One region of the Kitasatospora sp. NPDC101157 genome, then DNA from elsewhere that is predicted to be linked to it. Evidence: riboswitches for the same ligand, from Rfam matches in the RefSeq annotation. Region 1 holds a riboswitch; the other holds the start of a gene.
What was found. A riboswitch is a leader RNA that binds a small molecule or an ion and turns the genes downstream of it on or off. The one in region 1 is predicted to bind magnesium.

Region 1 (11,832 bases):
GCGGGCGGCGGAACGCAGCAACTTGGCCTGGGACGAACGGCCCGGCACGCTGAGGAACCAGGCCCGCAGGCCGTCCCAGCGACCGGACCACCGCCGCTCCGCCGCTGCCAGTGCCTCGGTCGCCACGTCCGGTGCGGCGTCGGCGGCCTCACGCTCGGCGGCCAGCCTCAGCAGTGGCCCGATCCGCCCGTCCTGCTGGGTACCGAGTTCCTCCAGCAGCCCGGCGATCTCCGCACCCCGGGTCACCAGGTCCTCGATGAACCGCTCCAGGTAGTCGATCAGCCGCTGCTTGTACGCGAGGAACACCTCGACCTCGGCCTCGTGAAGGTCGACCGTCCGCTGGAGCGAGTTCATGAAGGCGCGGGCGTTGTCGGCCAGTCCCGAGAAGCGGTCCACCAGGGCAAGCATCGCGAGGTGTGTCACGGCCGGGTCCGGTTCGTCCCGGTCGGCCAGCGCCAACAGGGCTCGCAGCTGCACGACGATGTCGGCGAGGGCGACCGCCTGCAACTCACCACGCCGGCCGAGCGCCTCGTCGTACGCGCCCAGCGCCTCCTCGGCGGCCTCGCCCTCGCGAGTGAGCTGGTAGATGTACCGGGACCGGTAGAAGTCCTCCAGCGCCGTAACCCGGCCGGTGTCCGGATCAGCCCGCAGGTTCCCCCACCTGGCCAGCCGTTCCAGTGCGACGGCGACCGCTTCCAGCGGCGGCCGGCCCTCCGGCGGAAGACCCAGGTGGACGTCCTCGGGGCGCAGATGAACGGTGAACTCCTGCTTGGCCCGGACGAACACCCCCATCACCTGTCGGTAGAGCTCACAACTCTCCGTGGTGAGGTGCGCGAAAGGCCGGTACCTCTCGCCGGCTCGGTCCGGGACGCCGTCCCGCGGGCTCGAACTCGGGTCGTCGCCGCTGGTCATGGGCGCCATTGTGCCGGACGGCCGTATCTGCGCGAACCAGTTCACCGAAACCGGGGCGACTTCGCGGAGGATTTGCCGGGGGCGCGGCGGGGTGGGGTAATGAGAGACGGCCGGTGTTTCAACGTCCCGTGAGAGACCCGGGAGCCTGTGATGAGCGGTGGGCCGGAACCGATCAGTGCCGAGGGGCTGCGCGCGGTGCGCGAGGAGTTGGCACAGCTGCGGGTGGAGCGGGGGGAGGTGGCCGCGACGCTTCGGGGGGACGGTCCGGCGGGTGATTCCGCGGATGCCGCCGACGAACTTCAGCGGGCCTCCGACGTGACGCGGCTGGACCGGCGGATCGCCGAGCTGGAGGGCCGGCTGCGGGAGGCCGAGGTGGCCGGGGCACCGTCGACCGAGGTGATCGGGGTGGGTTCGACCGTCACCGTGCGGTTCTCGGACGGCGAGGAGGAGACCGTCGAGATCTCGGAGCTGGCGGAGGAGCGGGAAACGACCCTGGTGACCTACGACAGCCCGTTGGGGAAGGCGCTGTTGGGCCGCCGAGCCGGGGAGACGGTGAACTACGAGACGCCGGGCGGCGCGGCGAGCGCGGTCGTGCTGGCGGTGGGGAACGGCCGGTAGGCCACGGGCGGAATTCCCCGTCGGGGGGTGCTCGCCCGGCCTCCGACGGGCGCGGCCCGTCGGCTCACGGGAACCACCTCTTCGACGCCCGGGGGCGATGAACCACGGCGCGGCCGCGGTGGGCGTCATCAGCCTGGCGGTCGTCGCCGCCCCCGGCCCCCGCCACCTGCCGCCGCCACCTGCCCGAACCGCGCACCGTCGGCAGGAGGGAGGATTCATCCGTACCGACCGGATCGAACCCCGAGGAGCCGACGACGATGGGCCGAGTGACCGTTCCGCGCAGGATACTGCGACTGCGCCAGGGCACCCCCTCGCACCGCCCCGACACCCTCGCCGCCGAGGAGCCGATGGAGATCCGGGTCGGCGGCCGCCCGCTGACGGTGACCATGCGCACCCCCGGCAGCGACTTCGACCTGGCGGCCGGCTTCCTGGTGAGCGAGGGCGTGCTGCACTCCGCCGACCACCTGGCCGGGATCCGCTACTGCGCCGGGGCCACCGCCGACGGCGGCAACACCTACAACGTGGTGGACGTGGTGCTCGCCCCCGGCGTGCCCGCCCCGGACGCCTCGCTGGAGCGCAACTTCTACACCACCTCCTCCTGCGGCCTGTGCGGCAAGGCCAGCCTGGACGCGGTGCGCACCACCGCGCCGTGGAGCGTCGCCGAGGACGGGCTGCGGGTCACCCCCGAGCTGCTCTCAGCACTGCCCGACCGGCTGCGCGCCGCCCAGAAGGTCTTCGACAGCACCGGCGGCCTGCACGCGGCCGGACTGTTCGACGCCGAGGGCCGGCTGCTCTGCCTGCGCGAGGACGTGGGCCGGCACAACGCGGTGGACAAGGTGGTCGGCCACGCGCTGCGCGAGGGCCTGCTCCCGGCGCGCGGCACGGTGCTGATGGTCAGCGGCCGGGCCTCCTTCGAGCTGGTCCAGAAGGCCGTGATGGCCGGCATCCCGATGCTCGCCGCCGTCTCCGCGCCCTCCTCGCTGGCGGCGGACCTCGCCGAGGAGAGCGGGCTGACGCTGGTCGGCTTCCTGCGCGGCGACTCGATGAACGTCTACACCCGCACGGACCGGATCGACACCGGCCCGGAAGACGCCGCCCGGGACGGCGAGTAGCAGGTCGGGCCGACCGTAGCGGGCCGGGCCGGGCCGACCGTGGCCGTCGTCGGCCGGCCCGGTCAGTCGGAGGGCTGGGGTGTCCAGCGGTGCAGGCCCTTGCGGTCGTAGTAGCGGGTCATCCCGAAGCCGAAGGCCAGGGCCAGCACGACGCCGACGGCGATCATGGTCCAGCCGCGGGCCAGCCCGGCGTCGGAGCGCGCGTCGAAGAAGAGGATCGCCCGGATGCCGTCGCTCAGCTGCCGCATCGGCTCGAAGGCGCCGAGGAAGCGGTAGAAGCCGGGCACCGCCTGCAGCGGGACGGTCGCCCCGGAGGACGGCAGGGCCAGGGCGATGAAGACGAACATGGACACCAGCTGCCCGATCCCGCCGAACGCGGCGTTGATGGCCTGCACCCCGAGGCCGACGGCCAGGCTGGCGCAGTAGGCGAAGAGCCAGAGCATCCCCGTGTGCGGGGCGTCCATGCCAAGGATGCCGACCGTGCAGAGCAGCACCAGGGAGGTGGTGAGCAGCATGATCCCGGCGGTCATCACCATCTTGAGCACCAGGGTCTGGGTGCGGCTGATCGGCACGGTCGGACGGCGGGTGTGCCAGGGGCCGATCTCGCTGTCGCTGTAGCCGAGCGCGCCGTCGACGCCGTTGTGGATGATGTTGCCGCCGATGAAGCCGCTCAGGACGGACAGCAGGGTGTAGTAGAAGGCGCTCAGGCCGAGTCCGCTGTGGCTGCCGATCGGTCCGGCCTTGGTGGTGACGGCGAACGGGTCGGCGAGCAGCAGCCGCGCGGTGGCGCCGCCGTCCGGGCCGGAGGCCTTGGAGGCGGGTACGGCGGCCAGGAGTTGTTTGCCGGTGGCGAGCGAGGCCTGGTGGGCGGCGCCCTGGGCGATCTGCGAGGCCATCGAGGCGCCGAGGCTGCCCAGGCCCGGGTTGGTGAGGACGGTGAGGGTGGGCCGCTCGGTGGCCCCGCCGGTGGCCAGCCCGGTGACGGCGGCGGTGAAGTCCTCGGGGACGAGGAGTGCGGCGTAGACCTTGCCGGAGGAGATCAGGTCCTGGGCGCCCGCCCGGTCGGTCTGCTTCCAGTGGACGGTCTCGCCCTGTGTGCCGGCCACCACCGCCCTGGCCAGCTGGGTGCCGAAGTTCGCCGGCTGCCCGGGCGGCGGCGCACCCCGGTCGGCGTTGACCAGGGCGATCGGCAGCCGGTGCAGGTTCCCGTTCGGGTTGACGATGCCCCCCATGTAGAGCAGCGAGAGCACCACGGCCACCAGGGCGCACAGGATGCTCGGGAAGAGCCACAGTTTCGGCTTCCGGGCGAGCGCCAGTGCCCTCGCCTGCCGGGGAGCCCCCTGGGAGCCTGTGGTCGCCATGCCACCCCTCGGTTCCGGGCACGGGCCGGTGCCGTGCCGCTACGGGTACGGCGGGAAGTCGTTCCGTGGGCGCGTGGCGGTCAAACCCGCGTCACCCGGGTGGCGGCACGCCCGGGACCCACCCGGAAGGTAAAGGTTCTACCAACTGCGCAAGTATTGCGCTCCGGCCGGTCTATGCTTCTGGAGGTTTGAAGAAGGCACCTCGTTCGGTGAGGCTTCTTCACGGACACAGGCCACTGATCCGACGACGTCGAGAGACGCCCAGGGTTAGGACAGATCCTCCCGACCTAAGGGTTGATCCGAAGTGGCTTCCGGCCCAGGGGGGTTGGACACGCCGTGGAGTGCCAAAGCTCTGACGAGTTGGGGTGAACCGGTCGCCGTTCCGCGCGCCGGCGAACTCCTTGCCGCGTCGATGACACGCACCACGGGGTGCGCCGACCGGGAGGGGGCGAGAGACATGGATTGCAGTAGTCCGGGCCACAGTAGCCCCTGCCCCCGCCTGTCCTCGTACGCCCCGTACACCTCCGGCACGCGGTAACGACCTTCCCCACGCGTCAAACTGACGGCACGTCAGCATCACCTCACCATGCACGCGTCTCCGCCGTGCCCGTACGGGCGCGCACCGCCGCGCGCCGATGCGCCGTGCCCGCACGCAGGGAACCACTGCCGCACGCCCCCAACCGCCCCGCCTGTCAGGGGCCCACGGGAGGAACACCATGACCACCGATGTCACCCTCAACTCCAAGGCCCCTCAGCCGCGTTCGGCGGTGCTCGACGACGCCCACGTCGGCGACATCAAGGGCGCCCTCGGCACCATCCGGCTCGATGACGAAGCGCCGCGCCAGGGGCTGAGCGCAAGACTCAGGACCCTGCTGGCGATCGTCGGCCCCGGCCTGATCGTGATGGTCGGCGACAACGACGCCGGCGCCTTCTCCACCTACGGCCAGGCCGGCCAGAACTACGGCACCCAGCTGCTGTGGACGCTGGCCCTGCTGATCCCCGTCCTGTACGTCAACCAGGAGATGGTGCTGCGCCTGGGCGCCGTCACCGGCGTCGGCCACGCCCGCCTCATCCTGGAGCGGTTCGGGAAGTTCTGGGGCGCTTTCAGCGTCATCGACCTCTTCCTGCTCAACGCGCTGACGCTGGTCACCGAGTTCATCGGGGTGACACTCGCGGCCGGGTACCTGGGCCTGCCGAAGGTCGCCTCCGTGGTCCTGGCGGCCGCGGTGATCATCGCGTCGGCCTTCACCGGCTCCTTCCAGCGCTTCGAGCGGGTCGCCGTGACGCTGTGCGTCGGCTCGCTGCTGCTGGTGCCGATCTACTTCATGGTCCACCCCAAGACCTCGCAGATGGCCCACGACTTCGTGGTCCCCAGCATGCCCGGCGGCTCGGGCGAGCTGGCGACCGTCATGCTGCTGATCGTCTCCGTCGTCGGCACCACCGTCGCCCCCTGGCAGCTGTTCTTCCAGCAGTCCTACGTCATCGACAAGCGCATCACCCCGCGTTTCATGAAGTACGAGAAGGCCGACCTGTGGATCGGCATCGCCATCGTGATCATCGGCGCCTCCGCCATGATGGGCTTCTGCGCCGCCGCGTTCGCCGGCACCGACGGCTTCGGCCAGTTCTCCGACGCGGCCGGCGTGGCCAAGGGGCTGGAGGACAAGGCCGGTCACGTGGCCGGCGTGCTGTTCGCGATCGCCCTGCTGGACGCCTCGGTCATCGGCGCCTTCGCGGTCTCCCTCTCGACCGCCTACGCGATCGGCGACGTCTTCGGCATCAAGCACTCGCTGCACCGCGGCGTCAAGGGCGCCAAGGGCTTCTACGGCATCTACGCCGGCGTGGTCGTGGTGGCCGCCGCCATCACCCTGCTCTCCACCGACTACGCGCAGGGCCTGATGACCCAGTTCGTCCAGGTGCTGGCCGGGGTGCTGCTGCCCTCCGCGACCGTCTTCCTGCTGCTGCTCTGCAACGACAGGGCCGTGCTCGGCCCCTGGCGCAACGGCCCCAAGACCAACGCCTTCACCTCCGCGGTGGTCGGCATCCTGGTGATGCTGTCGCTGATCCTGACCGCCGCCGTGGTCTGGCCGGACATCAGCTCCGAGGCCCTGCTCTGGATCATGGCCGGCTGTGGCGTGGCGGGTGTCCTGGTCGCCGGGTACTTCTTCACCTTCGGCCGCAAGGGCACCAAGGAGGATCCGATCGACCGCACCGGCCGGGAGAACTGGCGGATGCCCCCGCTGGAGACCCTGGACAAGCCGGTCATGTCCACCGCCCGCAAGGTCGGCATGGGCGCCCTGCGCTCCTACCTGCTGATCGCGATGATCATGGTCATCATCAAGGTCGTCCAGACCGCCCTGAACCACTGACCCGGACACCGGGGGCGGCGACCGCGCACGACCGCCCACCGCCCCCGGCCCCGCCCGGAACCCTCGACCGCCCCGCACCCGGGGACAGGAAGGGAGTACGGCCATGCGCCCCACCGGTACCGCCCTCGACACCGCTCTCGGCACCACCATCGACACCGGCACCACGCCGTTCCACCGCTGCCCGAGCGTCCGGCTCGCCCTGCACGACGGCGTCGAGCGCGCCTACCGCCTCGACGACCCCGGCTCCTGCCCCCTCTCGGGCACGCCCAACACCCCGGCCTCCGCGTACGAGCCCCGCGTTCACCTGGCCTACCTGCTGGCCCGCCAGGGCCACCGCCCGGACTGGCTCGCCCGCTTCGCGGACCTCCCGCCGGCCGCCGCGCACCGCCTGGCCCACGCCGCCGCCGAGCGCGTCGGCGCAGCGGCCTGACGAACCGTCACTTTCCCTTCCTGCCGGCGAATTCGTTCACGTCCACTTGTCCCGTCACGGAGGTGACCTGCCATGTCCATCGTTGCCGCCTTCCGGCCCGCCCTTCCGTCCACCGACCGCGGCCGACTGCGCGCCGCCCTCGCCGCGGTGGGCCGACGCCTGGCAGCGAGCCCGCTGGACAACTCCGTCCTCCAGGCCGTCGCCGCCCCGACCGTCCCGAACGGCCCGACCGGCCGTCCGACCCGGCTGCGGGCCAGCTGGCGCACCGTCACCGCACCGGACGGTACGGCCCGCCTGGAAGCCTCCTGGCGCCCGGGCCGCTGACCGGGCCCGCCCCCGACTCGACCCGACCGACCCGACCGACCCGACGAAGGAGCATCCGCCATGGCCGTGCGCTACCCCAGGCTCGACGCCATCTTCTCGGACCACACCGCCACGGCCGCCCCCGCCCGGCGCACCGCCGTCCCCGCCCCGCAGCCCGTCATCGCCGCCCGGCAACCCGTCATCAGCGCGGACGCCGGCCTGGTGGTGGACTCCGAGCAGCGCACCGTCACCGTCGACGGCCAGCACCTCGACCTGCCGTACCTGGAGTTCGAACTCCTCGCGCACCTGGTCGGCAACCCGCTGCGGGTGCACTCCCGCCGCCAGCTGATGGAGACCGTCTGGGGCCGGCCCGACACCGGCGACACCCGCACCATCGCCACCCACATAGCGCGGCTCCGCCGCAAGCTCGGCCCCGGCCACCGGGAGGCGATCGCCACCGTCCGGCAGATCGGCTACAAGTACGACCCCCGGCTGGTCCGGGCCGCCTGAACCAACCACGCCTCACCGCAGAAGGAGGACACCGCAATGACCAGAGCGCCCATCCCGTTCCCCCGGACCGGCAGAACGACGGCCCTGGGCGGCGTCCTGCTCGTGCTCACCCTCCAGTGCCTCGCCGTCGGCGTCGCCCCCGAGCCCCTGCGGCTCTTCCTCTCCGGCGTACTCATCGGCGCCTCGGTCGCCGGACTGCTGCTCGCCCTGCTGCTGGCCCACGGCCGGCAGCGGGCGGGCCGGGCCCGAGGGACCACTCCGGACGACGACGCCCAGTGGTTCAGCGCCCGCTCGCTGGAGGGCTTCCCGATGGAGCAGGTCCGCCCGCTCCTGCTCGCCCCCGGCTCCCCCGGCCTCAATCGGCTCTACACCGCCTGGGTGTTCGCCACCCACGGGCACGACCCCCAGTGGATCGCCCACCACCTCGGCCTGCCCACCCCGACCGCCCGGCTGCTGGTCACCGCGGCTCGGCAGCACACCACGTCCACCCCCTTCGACAGGAGGCCGCAGTGATCACGGCCCTCGACCACGTCCAGCTCTCCGCACCACCCGGCAGCGAGGCCCTGCTGCGCGCCTTCTACGGCGATGTCCTGCAGATGGCCGAGATCCCCAAGCCCCGGCCGCTGACCGGGCGCGGCGGCTGCTGGTTCGCCGCCGACGGCGGACGGGTGCGGCTCTACCTCGGCATCGACGAGCGCTTCCGCCCCAGCACCAGGGCCCACCCCGGGATGGCGGTCTGCGAGATCGACGATTTCGCCTCCCGACTCGCCGAACTCGGCGCCCAGGTGGTCTGGGACGACAGCCTGCCGCCCCGGCGCCGCTTCTACACCACCGACCCGGTCGGCAACCTGCTGGAGTTCGTGGAGGCGGCCGAGCAGCCGGACCCGGCCCCGAGCACGGTCCGAACAGCAGTCTGAGCACTGGTTCATTTGCGTACGGACGTCGGGAGGGAGCAGACTGCCCGGGTTTGCGCGCCGGAGGTCCCCGCCATGCCCTTCCCGAAGTCCGTCCCGGGCCTCTCCCGGAGCCCACTGCCGTCCCGGGGCCCACTGCCGTCCCGGGCGGCGCGCCGCCCGGCCCGGACGACCTGGGTGGTGGACGTGGTCGTGGCGGCCGCCGTGCTGGTCCTGCTCTACCTCGCCCTGCGGATCGGGCAGGGCACCACCGTGCGGTTCTCCACCGCCCGCGACGCCGCCGTGGACACCGACCCGGCCCGGCTGCCGTACGACGCGGCGCGCTCGCTGCTGCGGATGTTCGCCGCGCTCGTCGTCTCGGTCGGCTTCACCTTCGGCTACGCCTACACCGCCGCCCGCAGCCGACGGCTGGAACGGGTGCTGATCCCCGCCCTGGACATCCTCCAGTCGGTGCCCGTGCTCGCCTTCCTCACCGTCGCCGTGACCGGCTTCCTCGCGCTGTTCCCCGGCTCGATGCTCGGCCTCGAATGCGCGGCCGTCTTCGCCATCTTCACGTCCCAGGCGTGGAACATGACCTTCGGCTTCTACCACTCGCTGGTCTCGCTGCCGCGCGAACTCGACGAGCTGTCCCGCTCCTTCCGGTTCAGCCGGTGGATGCGGTTCTGGAAGGTCGAACTGCCCGCCGGCATGATCGGCCTGGTCTGGAACGGCATGCTCAGCTTCGGCGGCGGCTGGTTCTTCCTGGTCGCCTCGGAGGCGATCAGCGTCGACAACCAGCGGTACGCTCTGCCCGGGGTCGGCTCCTACGCGGGCGCCGCCATCGCAGCCGGGGACCTCGGACGGGTCGGCTGGGCGATCGCCACCATGGCCGTCCTCGTCGTCGGCGTCAACTTCCTGTTCTGGCGGCCGCTCACCGCCTGGGCCGAGCGCTTCAAGAACGAGCAGTCCGAGGCCACCGAGGTGCAGCGCTCCGCCGTCCTGGACCTGCTGCGCCGCTCCCGGCTGCCCGGCCTGCTCGGCCGGGCACTGCGGCCGGTCGGCCACGCCCTCAACCGGGCCGGACGGGTCTTCGGCACCGACGACGGGCCGCTCGCCGTCAACCCCGTACGGCAGCGCACCGGGGACCTCGCCTTCGCTCTCGTCTCCGGCGGTGTCGTGCTCTGGGGCCTGGTCGACCTCGGGCACTACCTCGCCCACACCACCGGCCTCGGCGTCTTCGGCGAACCGCTGCTGCTCGGCCTCGCCACCCTGGCCCGGGTCGTGGTGCTGGTCGCGGTGGCCACCGTCGTCTGGGTGCCGATCGGTGTGAAGATCGGCTTCTCCCCCCGGCTGACCCGGATCGCCCAGCCCCTGGTCCAGGTCCTCGCCAGCTTCCCCGCCAACTTCCTCTTCCCGCTGGTGGTCTGGCTGCTGCTGCGCACCGGCCTGTCGATCGACCTCGGCGGCGTCCTGCTGATGGCTCTCGGCGCCCAGTGGTACATCCTGTTCAACGCCATCGCCGGCGCCATGGCCATCCCCAGCGACCTGCGCGAGGCCATGGACGACCTCGGCGTCCGCGGCTGGCAGCGCTGGCGCCGGCTCATCATCCCCGGCATCTTCCCGGCGTACGTCACCGGTGGCATCACCGCCTCCGGCGGCGCCTGGAACGCCGCCATCGTCTCCGAGGTCGTCAGCTTCGGCGGCACCACCCTCACCGCCACCGGCCTCGGCGCGTACATCGCCCGGGCCACCGAACGCGGCGACTACCCCCACCTGCTCGCCGGGGTCGCGGTGATGAGCCTGTACGTCGTCGTCCTCAACCGCCTGCTCTGGCGCCGCCTGTACCGGCTGGCCGAGCGCCGCTACTCGCTCTAGCCCCGGGGGTCCCGTCCGATGCGCTTCCCGTTCGCACGCTCCGCCGCTGTCACTTCCGGTGTCGCTTCCGGTGTTGCCTCCGCTGATGCTCGCGTCGCCATGGAGACGGTCGACGGCGGGATCCTGCTGGAGGCCGCCGGTCTGACCAAGTCCTACGCCGGGGCCGACGGCGAACTGCCGGTGCTCTCCGGAATCGACCTCACCGTCCGGGCCGGCGAGATCGTCGCCCTGCTCGGCCGCTCCGGCTCCGGCAAGTCCACCCTGCTGCGCTGCCTGGCCGGCCTGCTCCCGCCCAGCTCCGGCACCGTCCGCTACCGCGGCGTCCCGCTCACCGGCGCCAACCCCGGCACCGCGCTGGTCTTCCAGACCTTCGCCCTGCTGCCCTGGCTGACCGTCCGGCAGAACGTCGAACTCGGCCTGGAGGCCCGCGGAGTGCCCCCGCGCCAACGCGCCCGGGCCGCCGACCAGGCCATCGACCTGATCGGCCTGGCCGGCTTCGAGAACGCCCATCCCAAGGAGCTCTCCGGCGGGATGCGCCAACGCGTGGGCTTCGCACGGGCGTTGGTGGTCGAACCGGACGTCCTGATGATGGACGAGCCGTTCTCCGCGCTCGACGTGCTCACCGCCGAGAACCTGCGCGGCGAGCTCATGGAACTGTGGGACTCCGGCCAGTTCCCCACCCGCGCCGTCGTCCTCGTCACCCACAACATCGAGGAGGCGGTGCTGATGGCCGACCGCATCGTCGTCCTCGGCTCCCGCCCGTACGGCACCATCCGGGAGACCGTCGAGGTCGACCTGGAACGCCCGCGCGACCGGGACTCCGCCGCCTTCGACGAGCTGGTCGACCGGGTCTACCGGATCATGACCGGCCGCGCCAAGGACACCACCCGCCCGGCCGTCCGGCCGGACCGGGAACGGCTCGAACCGGAACGGCTCAACCCGGACCGGCTCGACCCGGACCGCCCCGACCGCCGTACGGTGGCCAACACCCCGCTGCCCACCGCCAGCGTGGACGGCCTCTCCGGCCTCGCCGAGATGATCGCCCACCGCGACGGCCGCTGCGACCTCCCCGACCTCGCCGACCAACTCGGCCTCGACCTCGACGACATGCTCCCCCAGGTCGACGCCCTCGACCTGCTCGGCTTCGCCGAGGTCCACGGCGACGACCTCCTGCTCACCGAGGACGGTGCCGCCTTCGCCCTCGCCGACGTCCAGGACTCCCGCGCCCTCTTCGCGGGCGCCGCGCTCGACGTCCCCCTGGTCAAACTGATCACCAACAGCCTCGGCGGCGCACCCGGCACCACCCTCCGCGCCGGGTTCTTCCGCGACCTGCTCGCCCACCACTACACCAGCGAACAGGTCGACCGGCAGCTGGAGACCGCGACCGACTGGGGCCGCTACGCGGGCCTGTTCGGCTACGACGCGGCGCGGCGGGAATACCGGCTGGAGGAC
Region 2 (11,832 bases), on a different contig from region 1:
CCGAGGGTCGCGTACACCTGGCCGTACGGGAGGGGCTTGCCCCGGCCGAAGAGGGAGTCGTAGTCGCGCTTGAGGTCGTAGCCGTGGCTCGGCTCCCGCTCCAGCAGCCCGAGGAGGGTCAAAGGAACACTCATGGGGAGGACCATACACCAGGGATATACACCGAGTGTATACCTGGGAAGAACACGGCCCCGACCTGGCGGAACGTCAACTCCTGCTGAGAGGCGGGCAGGAGACGGCCGGACGACCGCCCCCTGCTCCGCACCACCGGCCGGAACCCCCACGGTCCGGCCGGGCCGACACCGCGCCCAGGCACGGGGGCGCGGCCCGGCCCCAGCCTGCCCCGTCCCAGGGCGGCTGCCGAGGGCCGAACGTCCCGGGTGATCGGGTCCGGCGGTACTACGAACGCGCACCACTCTTGTGCGAGGGGGGCGATCGGGTGGAAATTGGGTGACGAAACCCCGTACGCGACCGCGTCCTTGAGGAGAGCTCAGCGTGTCCAGCACATCCCGCCCGGCCAGGCCCGCGTCGCTCCCGCGGCGAACGGGCCGTGGGCTGCGGCGGGCCTTCGGTGCCCGGCACGAACCGTTGGCCCGCCCCGTCGACCGGTCCCGCGCCCGTGCCTGGCTGCTCACCGTCCTCGGCGGCTTCCTCGCCGCCGCCCTCGCCGTCGGCGGCGCGCTGCTGCTGTACCGCTCCACCGCACCACAGGCCGACACCGACCGGACCCGGCTGCACCAGGTCGACGCCGTGGTGACGGCCGCCGAACACGGCGCCGTCAGCGGCAGCCGCTTCTCCGCCGGCTACGGCAACCGGGTCGACGCCGAGGCCTCCTGGACCTATCCCGGGACCACCCCGCACGCCGGCATCGTCCGGGCCCCGCGCGCGGCCACCGCGGGCACCGTCGTCCCCATCTGGGTCGACCCCGCCGGGAACGCCAGCGCGCCCCCGGCCAACCGCGCCGCCCTCGCCGTCTCCGCCGCCTGCACCGGCGTCGGCACCCTCCTCGTCCTGCTCGCCGTCCTCGCCTTCGCCCTGCGGCTGCGCCTGAACGTGCTCGACCGCCGCGCCGAAGACGAGTGGACCGCCGGCTGGGCCCGCCTGGAACCGCTGTGGAGCGGGCGCGCCGGGAACCGCCGGGAGGACTGAGCGGCTCGGCGGGGCCGGGGTCGGCCTTCGCCGCGCCTTCCGGAGGACTGAGCGGCTCGGCGGGGCCGGGGTCGGCTCTCGCCGCGCCGGCAGGACTGACCGCCCAGCGCCTCAGCGCCGGTGCGTCCAGGCCGGGGCCGGGGTGGACCTGGCCGCGAGGTGGGTGAGGGCGCCGACGGCGACCAGCAGGGCGAAGGCCAGGGCCAGGGCGACGGGGACGGAGGCGTGGAGCACGAGGGCTGCGCCCAGGAGTGCGCCCGCGAACATCCAGACGGCCGAGGCCAGTCGGCGCGATCCGGTGAGGTCCGCGGCGAGGGCGGTGATGGTCATCGTGAGCACGGTGGTGGTCAGATCGGGGACCTTGAGCGAGCGGACCACCGCGTTCTGCCCGCCCATGGCGAGGGCGAGCAGCCCGATCAGGGTGTAACGGGCCGTCTCCGAGCTGTGGCCGGCCACGGCCGCCAGGAGGATGCTCACGGCTACGAACACCGACTGTACGGCGACGGCGACGGTCAGCAGGCGCCCCCGGTGGCCGGGCAGGCGCCGGAAGAGGTGGCCGCCGGCCAGGGCGCCGAGCAGGAAGGCGGCGAGGGCGGACAGCGAGGCGGTGGCGGACAGCCCGGGGGCGCCGGCCAGGGCGAAGCCGAGGAACACCACGTTGCCGGTCATGTTGGCGACGAAGACGTGCCCGAGTGACAGGTAGCTGACCGCGTCCACCACCCCGGTGACCACGGTCAGCACCAGCAGCATCGGCACCAGCGGCCCGTGCTCGGGGTCGGGTTTCGGCATCGGGCCTCCCGGAGGGTTCGTGTGACGGTCTTTCCGTTCTGCACCGGCGCCGTCAGGCCAGCGCCGGGTTGCCCGGCTCGTCCGGCTCCTCGTCCAGGTGCCAGTGGAGGTCCCGCACGCCGGGCTCCAGGGACAGCCGGGTGACGACCTGTTCGAGGGCCGGGGCGACCTGGCCGCTGATCGCCACGGTGGCCCGCAGGCTGGTGGCGTCGCCCTGGTCGGTGCGGCGGGCGCGCAGGCCGGTGGGGGCGAGGCCGGAGGCGGTCAGGGCCTGGAGCAGCAGGGCGCGGATGTGGGTCTCGGACTTGCGGTCGCACTCCAGGTGGACGGTGGCCCGGGAGGTGGAGTCCGGGTCGCTGCCGGACTGCGGGGCCCGGTCGAGCAGCCGCCCGGCCGGGCGCAGCACCAGGTGGACGGCGAGCACGGCGAGGGTGCCGAGGACGGCGAGGTCCAGCTTGCCGGAGGCGGCCAGCACCCCGACGGCGGCCGAGCACCACAGGGTGGCGGCGGTGTTGAGGCCGCGCACGCCTGCGCCGTCGCGCAGGATGACGCCACCGCCGAGGAAACCGATGCCGGAGACGACGTAGGAGGCGACCCGGGTGGGGCTGCCGGTGTCGCCGACGGCTTCGCTGTAGAGGACGAACAGGGTGGCCCCGGCGGCGACCAGGGCGTTGGTGCGCAGGCCGGCCATCCGGGCGCGCCACTGGCGCTCGACGCCGATCAGCGCGCCGCAGGCGACGCCGGTGGCGAGCCGGACCAGGAACTCGACGGTGGTCAGGGTGTGCACGACGGCACCTCCTCCGGAGGATCCGCCGGACCCACGGGAGTCGCTGCACTCACGGGAGTCGCGGGGAACGCGGGCAAAGGGAACGGACGGGCGGCGAGCCGCTGCCCACCGCCCGTCCGTACGGGTTGCGACCGGTGGCTCAGTGGTTCAGAGCGGTCTGCACGATCTTGATGATGACCATGACCATCGCGATCAGCAGGTAGGCGCGCAGGGCCCCCATGCCGACCTTGCGGGCGGTGGACATCACCGGACGGCTCAGCGTTTCCAGCGGGGGCATCCGCCAGTCCTCGCGGCCGGTGCGGTCGATCGGGTCCTCCTTGGTGCCCCGGCGGCCGAAGGTGAAGAAGTACCCGGCGACCAGCGCGCCCGCGACCCCGCAGCCGGCCATGATCCACAGGATCGCGCCGGAGCTGATGTCCGGCCAGACCACCGAGGCGGTGAGGATCAGCGAGAGCATCACCAGCACGCCGACCACCGTCGAGGTGAAGGCGTTGGTCCTCGGCCCGTTGACCCACGGGCCGAGCACGGCCCTGTCGTTGCAGAGCAGCAGCAGGAAGACGGTCGCGGAGGGCAGCAGCACCCCGGCGAGCACCTGGACGAACTGGGTGATCAGGCCCTGGGTGTAGCCGTTGGAGAGCAGGGTGATCGCCGCGGCGACCACCACCAGGCCCGCGTACACCGCGTAGAAGCCCTTGGCGCCCTTGACCCCGCGGTGCAGTGAGTGCCTGATGCCGAAGACGTCTCCGATGGCGTAGGCGGTGGACAGCGAGACCGCGAAGGCGCCGATGATCGAGGCGTCCAGCAGGGCGATGGCGAACAGCACGCCCGCCAGGTGTCCGGCCTTGTCCTCGATGCCCTTGGCCACGGCGGCGGTGTCGGAGAACTGGCCGAAGCCGTCGGTGCCCGCGAAGGCCGCCGCCGTGAGGCCGATCAGCGCGGCCGCGCCGACGATGACCACGACGATCCCGATCCACAGGTCGACCTTCTCGTACTTCATGAAACGCGGGGTGATCCGCTTGTCGATCACGTACGACTGCTGGAAGAACAGCTGCCACGGGGCGACGGTGGTGCCGACGATCGAGATGATGACCAGCATCACGGCGGCCAGCTGGCCGGCGCCGCCGGGCATGGTCGGCGTGACGAGGTCGTGGGCCATCTGCGAGGTCCGGGGGTGGACCAGGAAGTAGATCGGGACCAGCAGCAGCGAGCCGACGCACAGCGTGATGGCGACCCGCTCGAAGCGCTGGAAGGAGCCGGTGAAGGCAGAGGCGATGATGATGGCCGCCGCCAGCACCACCGAGACGACCTTCGGCAGTCCGAGGTACCCGGCCGCCATGGTGACGCCGATGAACTCGGTGACCAGGGTGAGGGCGTTGAGCAGGAAGAGGTCGATGACGCTGAACGCGCCCCAGAACCTGCCGAAGCGCTCCAGGATGAGCCGGGCGTGGCCGACGCCGGTGACCGCACCGAGGCGCAGCACCATCTCCTGGTTGACGTACAGCACCGGGACGAGCATCAGCAGGGTCCACAGCAGCTGGGTGCCGTAGTTCTGGCCGGCCTGGCCGTAGGTGGAGAAGGCGCCGGCGTCGTTGTCGCCGACCATCACGATCAGGCCGGGGCCGACGATCGCCAGCAGGGTCTTGAGCCGGGCGGAGAGTCCGCTGCGGGGGGTGGTGTCGTCGAGCCGGATGGTGCCGAGGGCGCCCTTGATGTCGCCGACGTGGGCGTCGTCGAGCACGGCGGACGGGGCGGCGGGAGCGGTGGGGACCGTGGGGACCTTCGGGTCCAGCATCACGTTGGTCATGGCGGAGCCTCCCTGCCCTCTGCCTTGAGAGGGCGACAGGGGGCACGCAGCAGCGATCCTCCCTGCGGGCGCACGCCGTCCGCTCCGTACGGCGACGCTGAGCGGCGGCGGCCGTGCGGGCATGACGAAGCGTCAGGCGGCTTGTGTCCGGGCATGGCAGAGCTCGGGACGAAGCGCCGGGTGAACGCGCAGGGAAGGTTGTTACCGCGTGCCGGAGGTGTTCGAGAGCATGCGGGGGTAGGGGCTACTGTGGCCCGGACTATTGCAGTCCATTTCTCTCGCCTCCTCCCGGTCGGGGGCGCACCGACTGTGCGCCGCGTCGCGACACGGCAAGGAGCACACCGGCCGACGATGGACCGGTACACCCCAACTCGTCAGAGCTTTGGCACTCCACGGCGTGTCCAGCCGGATCGGCCGGAAGCCACTTGGGGTCAACCCTTAACTCGGGAAGACCTGTCCTGAACCTGGGCGTCTCTCGACGTCGTCGGGTCAGTGGCCTGTGTCCGTGAAGACGCCTCACCGAACGAGGTGCCTTTTCAAACCTCGAAAAGCATAGCCCCGCCACGGCCACCGCACGTCACCTTTTCGGCTGATCTTCGACAGCTTTGTAGAACCTTGACCGAACCGGCCCGGCTTGTGCATTCACTGGCGGCATATATAGTTCACCGACATATACAGCTGAACAGCTCACGAGGGGGAACTGTGTCCCACATCGATCCGAGCCGGCCCGCACCCGTCCTGCAGCTGTCCGGGGTCTCCCGGGTGCACGGGCGCGGTGCCGCCGAGGTCCACGCCCTGCGCGGGGTCGACCTGACCGTCCACGCGGGCGAGTTCGTCGCCGTGATGGGGCCGTCCGGCTCCGGGAAGTCGACCCTGCTGACCCTGGCCGGCGGGCTGGACCTGCCCAGCGACGGCCAGGTGCTGGTCGAGGGCGTGGCCCTCGGCGGGCTCGGCCGGGGCCGGCTCGCCGACCTGCGGCGGCGGTCCGTCGGGTACGTCTTCCAGGACTACAACCTGATCCCGGCGCTCACCGCCGCCGAGAACATCGCCCTGCCGCGCGAACTCGACGGCGTCTCCGGCCGCACCGCCCGCCGGGAGGCGCTGGCCGCCCTGGAGGAACTGGGCATCGGCGAGCTCGCCGACCGCTTCCCCGACGACATGTCCGGCGGCCAGCAGCAGCGCGTCGCCATCGCCCGCGCCCTGATCGGCGAGCGCCGGCTCGTCCTCGCCGACGAGCCGACCGGCGCGCTGGACTCGGCCACCGGCGACGCCGTGCTCGCCGTGCTGCGCGCCCGCTGCGACGCCGGGGCGGCCGCCGTGATGGTCACCCACGAGGCCTCGCACGCCGGTTGGGCGGACCGGGTGGTCCACCTGCGGGACGGCGCGATCGCCTCGGAGAGCACCGGGCGCCGCTCCGGCGGCTGCCAGGCCGCCGTCCACCGGCCCAACCACCTGGGCCAGGTGGTCCGGTGAAGTTCGGAGCGTGGAAGGTCGCGCTGCGGCTCGCCCGGCGCGACGCACTGCGGGCCAAGGGGCGCAGCGCCCTGATCCTGGCCATGGTGGCACTGCCCGTCCTCGGAGTCACCGGCGCCGACGTGGTCCACCGCAGCGGTCAACTGACCCCGGCCGAACGGGTCGAGCGGGTGGTGGGCGGCGCGGACGCGCTGGTCACCGCGCTCAGCCCGGGCCAGGGCGTCGAACAGGCCCCGGTCGCCGAGGACGGCGCCTTCGCCGTCCAGCCCCGCCCGGGGCAGCAGCCGACGCCCGAGCAGCTGAAGGCCGCGGGCGCCGACCCGGCCGCCCTGGTCACCTCGCTGCTGCCGCCCGGCAGCACCCTCACCCCCGCCCGGACCGGTCCGGAGACCGGCGCGGGTTCGCCCGAGGGCCTGGTCCGCACCCTGACCGCCGAGGCCGACCTCGGCGACCCGGTCTGGCGCGGCCGGCTGGACCTGGTCAAGGGCCGAGCCCCGGGCGCGCCGCACGAACTGGCCGCCACCCAGGCCTTCCTGGACCACGCCGGGCTCTCGCTGGGCGGCACCACCACCGTCCAGGGGCTGGAAGGGACCACCTTCACCGTCACCGGTGTGGTGGAGCACCCCGGCGAGCTCGGCCGGGTCGAACTCGTCGCCAGGCCCGGCGCGTTGCTCGATCAACTGGCCGCCGCCGCGGAGCCCGGCCGCCCGGCCGCCGAGCGGGCGCGGGGCGAGCACCCGTCCTGGCTGGTGGGCCTGCCCGGCGGGGCCGCCCTCGACTGGGCCACGGTCCAGCGGTTCAACGCCCACGGCTACACCCTCACCGCGCGCTCGGTCGCGCTCGACCCGCCGCCGTACGGGGCCGTCCCCTACTTCCGGGACTCCACCACCTACCGCGACCCGGCCGTCGGCAACAGCACCAGGGTCGTGGTCGCCACCGTCACCGGGATGGCGCTGCTGGAGGTCGCCCTGCTCGCCGGGCCGGCCTTCGCGGTCGGTGCCCGGCGCTCCCGCCGCCAGCTCGCCCTGCTGGGGGCGTCCGGTGGCCGGCGCTCGCACATCGGCGCGGTGGTGCTCGGCGGCGGACTGGTGCTCGGCCTGGCCGGCGCGGCACTCGGCGTGGCCGTCGGCACCGGCCTGGTCGCGGCGCTGCGGCCGGTCATCGAGGAGGTCGGCGGCGCGCGCTTCGGACACTTCGCGCTGCCGGTCGCCGACCTGCTGGCGATCGCCGGGATCGGCCTGCTCACCGCGCTGCTCGCGGCCGCGCTGCCCGCCTGGCAGGCCGCGCGGCGCAGCGTCACCGCCGGGCTCACCGGGCGGGACACCGTCCGGACGCCCAACCGCCCGGTCACCGTGCTCGGCGCGGCGCTGGTCCTCGGCGGCGGCGCGATCGCGGTGTACGGCGCCGGCGCGGTGCAGCACGGCCTGCCCGTGGTGAGCACCTACGACGCCCGTACGCTCACCGTGCTCGGCGGCTCGATCACCGCCGAACTCGGCCTGCTCGCCTGCACCCCGGTGCTGGTCGCCCTGTTCGGCCGGTTCGCCGGACGGCTGCCGCTCGGCCCCCGGCTGGCACTGCGGGACTCCGCCCGCAACCGCTCGCGCACCGCACCGGCCGTCGCCGCGGTGATGGCCGCGGTGGCCGGAGCCGTCGCCATCGGGGTGTACAGCACCAGTACGGACGCCGAGAACCGGCGCGACTACCGGCCGCAGGCCCCGTCCGGCGCCGTCCAGCTGATCAGCCACGACGCCGGACCGAAGGCCGCCCAGCTGCCGGCCGAGGTGGAGAAGCAGCTGACCGGGCTCGGCGGGCGGGCCGACGTCGGCCAGCTGGTCTACCGGTTCTGCGACAACTGCTCCAGCACCGTCGTGCTCAAGGGACCGGCCGAGCCGCGCCGGCTCGCCGACGTGCCGCACGTCGCCACCGGGGACGCCTCCGTGCTGCACAACCTGTTCGACGTCCGTGACCCGGCGGCCGAACGTGCCCTGGCGGCCGGGAAGTTGCTGGTCTTCGACCGCTCGCTGATCGGTGCTGACGGCAAGGCCGTGATGCTGCTGCGCGGGGGCGGCGGTGCGCCGCTGCAGCCCGGGCAGATCCCCGGGCCCGACCTCCGGGAAGTCCCGGTGGACGCGGTGCTGGTCGACGACCCGAACGCGGCCCGCTTCGCCCAGGGGCTGATGCCGACCGGCGCACTGGCCGGGCTGGGCCTCGGCTCGACGCCCCAGGGCTCGGTGTGGCGGCCGGCCACCCCGCCCGACCGCAAGGCGCAGCAGCGGGCCGCGGCCGCCGCCGTCCGGCTGGACCACTACGCCGACCTGACCGTCGAACGCGGCTACCAGCCCAGGAGCGACGCGATCACCCTCGCCCTCACCGGCTTCGCCGGACTGGTCGTGCTCGGCGCGGCCGGGATCGCCACCGGGCTGGCGGCCGCCGACTCCCGGCAGGACCAGGCCACCCTGGCGGCCGTCGGCGCACCGCCGCGGACCCGCCGGACCATGGCGGGCCTGCAGTGCGCGCTGATCGCCCTGCTCGGCGCGGTGCTCGGGGCGGCGAACGGGTTCGTCCCGGCGGTGGGGCTGCTGAAGTCCCGGGCCACCGGCGCCGGTTCGCAGCCGGCGCTGATCACCGCACCCTGGGGGGAACTGCTGCTGGTCGTGCTGGTGCTGCCGGTGGTGGCGGGGCTGCTCGCGGCGCTGTTCACCCGCTCGCGGGTGGCGCTCGGGCGGCGGCTGTCCTGATCACCTGTCCTGATCACCGTTCGAGCACGTCAGGCACTCCTTGGACACCGGGTGATCACCACCGCCCGGACTCCGTGGGCGCCCGTTCCCGTCACCCGGGGGCGGGCGCCCGGCGCGCGCCGTAGCATGGGCCGCGTTCCGGCGGGCGAAGGGCGCCGGCGAACGGTTCGGCGAGGGAGACGAGGGCGGTGCTACGGGGTTTCGGCGATCTCGAAGCCGAGATCATGGACCGGCTCTGGTCCTGGGGCCGTCCGGCCACGGTGCGCGAGGTGGTCGACGACCTCCAGCAGCAGCGGGCGGTCGCGTACACCACCGTCACCACCGTCGCCGACATCCTGCACACCAAGGGCTGGCTGCGCCGGGACAAGGTCGGCCGCGCCTGGGTGTACGAGCCGACCTGCAGCCGGGAGGCGTACACCGCCCAGCTGATGCACCAGGCGCTGGAGACCAGCCCGGACCGGGCCGGCGCGCTGCTGCACTTCGTCGACCGGATGAGCGGGGACGAGGCGTCCGCCCTGCTCGCCGCCCTCGAACAGGTGAAGGCCCGGGACGCCGGGTGACGCTCGCCCTGCTCGGCCTCCACCTGGCCGTGACCGGCGTGCTGCTGCCCCGCCGACTGGCCGGCTCCGCCCGGCTCCAGGCCCGCCCCACGCTCGCCGCGGCCCTGTGGCTGGCGCTGATGGCCTCCTTCACCGTCGCCCTGGTCCTGGCCGGACACCACGCCGTCGAGCCCGCCGCGCACGAGCCGGCCGGGCTGATCGGGCTGCTCCCCCACCTCGAACCGACCGGGCCGGTGCTGCCGCACACCCACGACTGGTGGCTGCCGGCCACGGCCGGGGCGGCGCTCACCGCACCGGTGGCCGCCGTCGGCGTGCGGACCGGGCGGGCCCGGCGGCGGCACCGGGCGGTGCTGGACGTGGTCGCCGTACCGGACCGCCGCTGGGGTGCGCTGGTGCTGGAGCACGCCCACCCGACCGTCTACTGCCTGCCGGGGCGCCGCTCCCGGGTCGTGCTGTCGCGCGGCGCGCTGCGGCTGCTGGACGAGCGGCAGCTGGCCGCGGCCATCGCCCACGAGCACGGGCACATCCGCGGCCGCCACCACCTCTTCCGGCTGCCCGCCGACGCCTTCGCCCTGCTGTTCGGGCCGCTGCCGCTGGCCCGGCTGGGGCGCTCGGAGGTCGCGCTGCTGCTGGAGATGGCGGCGGACGACGCGGCGCTGGCGAAGGTGTCCCGTGGCGAACTGGCCTCGGCGCTCTGCGCGTTGGCCACCTCGGGGGCGACTCCGGGCGGGACGCTCGCGGTCGCCTCCACCGGGGCACTCGCCAGGGTCCGCCGGCTGGCCCGGCCGGGCAGCGGCCGGCGGCGCCGACCGGCGTGGTGGGTCGGGCTGCCGGTGCTGCCCGCCCTGCCGTACCTGCTGGCCTGCGCGCCGCACCCGTGAACCGCGCCCGGTACCGGCGAGCCGGCGGGCGGCCGGCCGACGCCCGGCCGGTGGCGGGCTCCTCCTGACCGGCCTCCGGCCGCCGTAGGGGATCCGACCCGCCGATTACGGCCGGACGGCGCCCATGTAGGGCATCGCGGAGATCGGCAGGACCTCGACGTTCTTGCCGGTGCGCGGAGCGTGGATCATCTTGCCGTCGCCGATGTAGATGCCGACGTGGTGGATGTCGCTGTAGAAGAACACCAGGTCGCCGGGCTGGAGGGCGTCGCGGGAGATGCGCGGGCCGTCGTTCCACTGGTCCTGCGACATCCGGGAGATCTTCACACCGGCCGCCTTGTACGCCTGGCTGGTGAGGCCGGAGCAGTCGAAGCTGTCCGGGCCGCTCTTGCTCCAGCCGTACGGCTTGCCCAGCTGGGCCTGGGCGAACGCGATGATGGCGGCGGCGCGGCCGCCGACGGGCGGGGCCGGGGTGCTCAGGTCCTGGCGGGCCGAGGAGCGGGAGGCGCGGTCGGTGGCGGCCGCCTGCTGGGCCTCGGCCTTGGCCTTGTCGGCGGCCTGCTGGGCGTTGACCTTGGCGCGGTCCTCGGCGCCCAGCTTGTTGAGCATGGCCTGCGCCTCGGACAGCTTGGTCTGGATCTGCTGCTTCTTCGCCGCCAGTTCGGTGCCGACCGAGTCGAGCCGGGCGAGCGTGGCGGTGGCCTCGGCGCGGTCCTGGTCGAGCTTGCGCTGCTCGTCCTGGGCCTGCTTGAGCAGGGACGCCTGGCCGTCGGTGACCTGGTTCTGCACCGCGGCGCGCTCCAGGTAGGCCGCCGGGTCGGAGTCGAGCATCAGCTGGACGGACGGGTCGATGCCGTTGTTGCGGTACTGGTCCGCCGCGACCGCGCCGAGCCGGGTCCGCAGCTCGTTCATCGCCTCCTGGCCGCGGGCGACCTTCTCCTGGATCGTGTTGGCCTCGCCCTGCAGCTTCTGCTGCCTGTCCTGGAAGCCGTTGTACTGCTCGATGGCCTGCTCGGCCTCCTCGTTGAGCTTGTCCACCTGCTCCTTGACGGAGGCGAGGGTCGGGGTCGGCTCGGCGTGGGCGGTGCCCGCGGCGAGCACCGCGCCGCCGGCCATCGCCGTGGTGAGGACCGCCATGCGGGCCCGGCTCGGGGGGCTGGGCTTGCGGCGCTTTCCCATCGCGATGGGCTCCTTCGAGGGGCTTCGGACTGCGTCGGGGACGTCCTGGGGCAGCTCGGGGGGACGTCTTCGGACGGCGTCGGACGGCGTCGGGGGACGGCGAAGGACGGGCGGAGCCGTACGGGGGATGCCGACCCCGCCCGCCTTCTTCGAAGTAACTTAATAGATGAGTGGCCGGGTTCCGCAATCCCCTGTCCGCAACCCCCTTGACCCCGCGATGGACAGTCGGTGGGCAGTCGGCGCGACACCCCTCTTGACACTCCACGGCGGAAGGAGTGCAAAAGGTTCGCCAAAGCGAGAACAAGCTCACACGCGCCGCCCCTCCTGCGGGCATGCGAACGGGCGCTAACCTGCGCACATGAAGGTCCCGCCCGAAAGGCTCCCCCTCGCCGCCGAGTTCCCGGCCGCGCACCGTGAGCAGTGGCAGCAGCTCGTCGAGGGTGTGCTGCGCAAGTCCGGTGCCCGGCCCGAGGAC

Region 2: another riboswitch for magnesium. It lies ahead of ACIRVF_RS14575 (NRAMP family divalent metal transporter); the one in region 1 lies ahead of ACIRVF_RS09600 (NRAMP family divalent metal transporter).

Annotation. Positions count from the first base shown of each region.
Region 1 is NZ_JBIWPL010000003.1:621,111-632,942, forward strand. It holds gene ACIRVF_RS09580 (TIGR02677 family protein) at 1-912, opposite strand, end outside; gene ACIRVF_RS09585 (GreA/GreB family elongation factor) at 1,063-1,530, shown strand; gene fdhD (formate dehydrogenase accessory sulfurtransferase FdhD) at 1,788-2,642, shown strand; gene ACIRVF_RS09595 (YhgE/Pip domain-containing protein) at 2,705-4,003, opposite strand; M-box (ykoK) riboswitch at 4,198-4,375, shown strand; gene ACIRVF_RS09600 (NRAMP family divalent metal transporter) at 4,720-6,369, shown strand; gene ACIRVF_RS09605 (hypothetical protein) at 6,473-6,799, shown strand; gene ACIRVF_RS09610 (hypothetical protein) at 6,872-7,123, shown strand; gene ACIRVF_RS09615 (winged helix-turn-helix domain-containing protein) at 7,184-7,612, shown strand; gene ACIRVF_RS09620 (hypothetical protein) at 7,649-8,125, shown strand; gene ACIRVF_RS09625 (VOC family protein) at 8,122-8,529, shown strand; gene ACIRVF_RS09630 (ABC transporter permease) at 8,602-10,380, shown strand; gene ACIRVF_RS09635 (nitrate/sulfonate/bicarbonate ABC transporter ATP-binding protein) at 10,480-11,832, shown strand, end outside.
Region 2 is NZ_JBIWPL010000005.1:440,107-451,938, reverse strand. It holds gene ACIRVF_RS14595 (PadR family transcriptional regulator) at 1-134, opposite strand, end outside; gene ACIRVF_RS14590 (hypothetical protein) at 496-1,149, shown strand; gene ACIRVF_RS14585 (YoaK family protein) at 1,261-1,938, opposite strand; gene ACIRVF_RS14580 (MgtC/SapB family protein) at 1,991-2,725, opposite strand; gene ACIRVF_RS14575 (NRAMP family divalent metal transporter) at 2,865-4,529, opposite strand; M-box (ykoK) riboswitch at 4,888-5,064, opposite strand; gene ACIRVF_RS14570 (ABC transporter ATP-binding protein) at 5,241-6,002, shown strand; gene ACIRVF_RS14565 (FtsX-like permease family protein) at 5,999-8,740, shown strand; gene ACIRVF_RS14560 (BlaI/MecI/CopY family transcriptional regulator) at 8,965-9,300, shown strand; gene ACIRVF_RS14555 (M56 family metallopeptidase) at 9,297-10,181, shown strand; gene ACIRVF_RS14550 (NlpC/P60 family protein) at 10,287-11,357, opposite strand; gene ACIRVF_RS14545 (methylmalonyl-CoA mutase subunit beta) at 11,716-11,832, shown strand, end outside.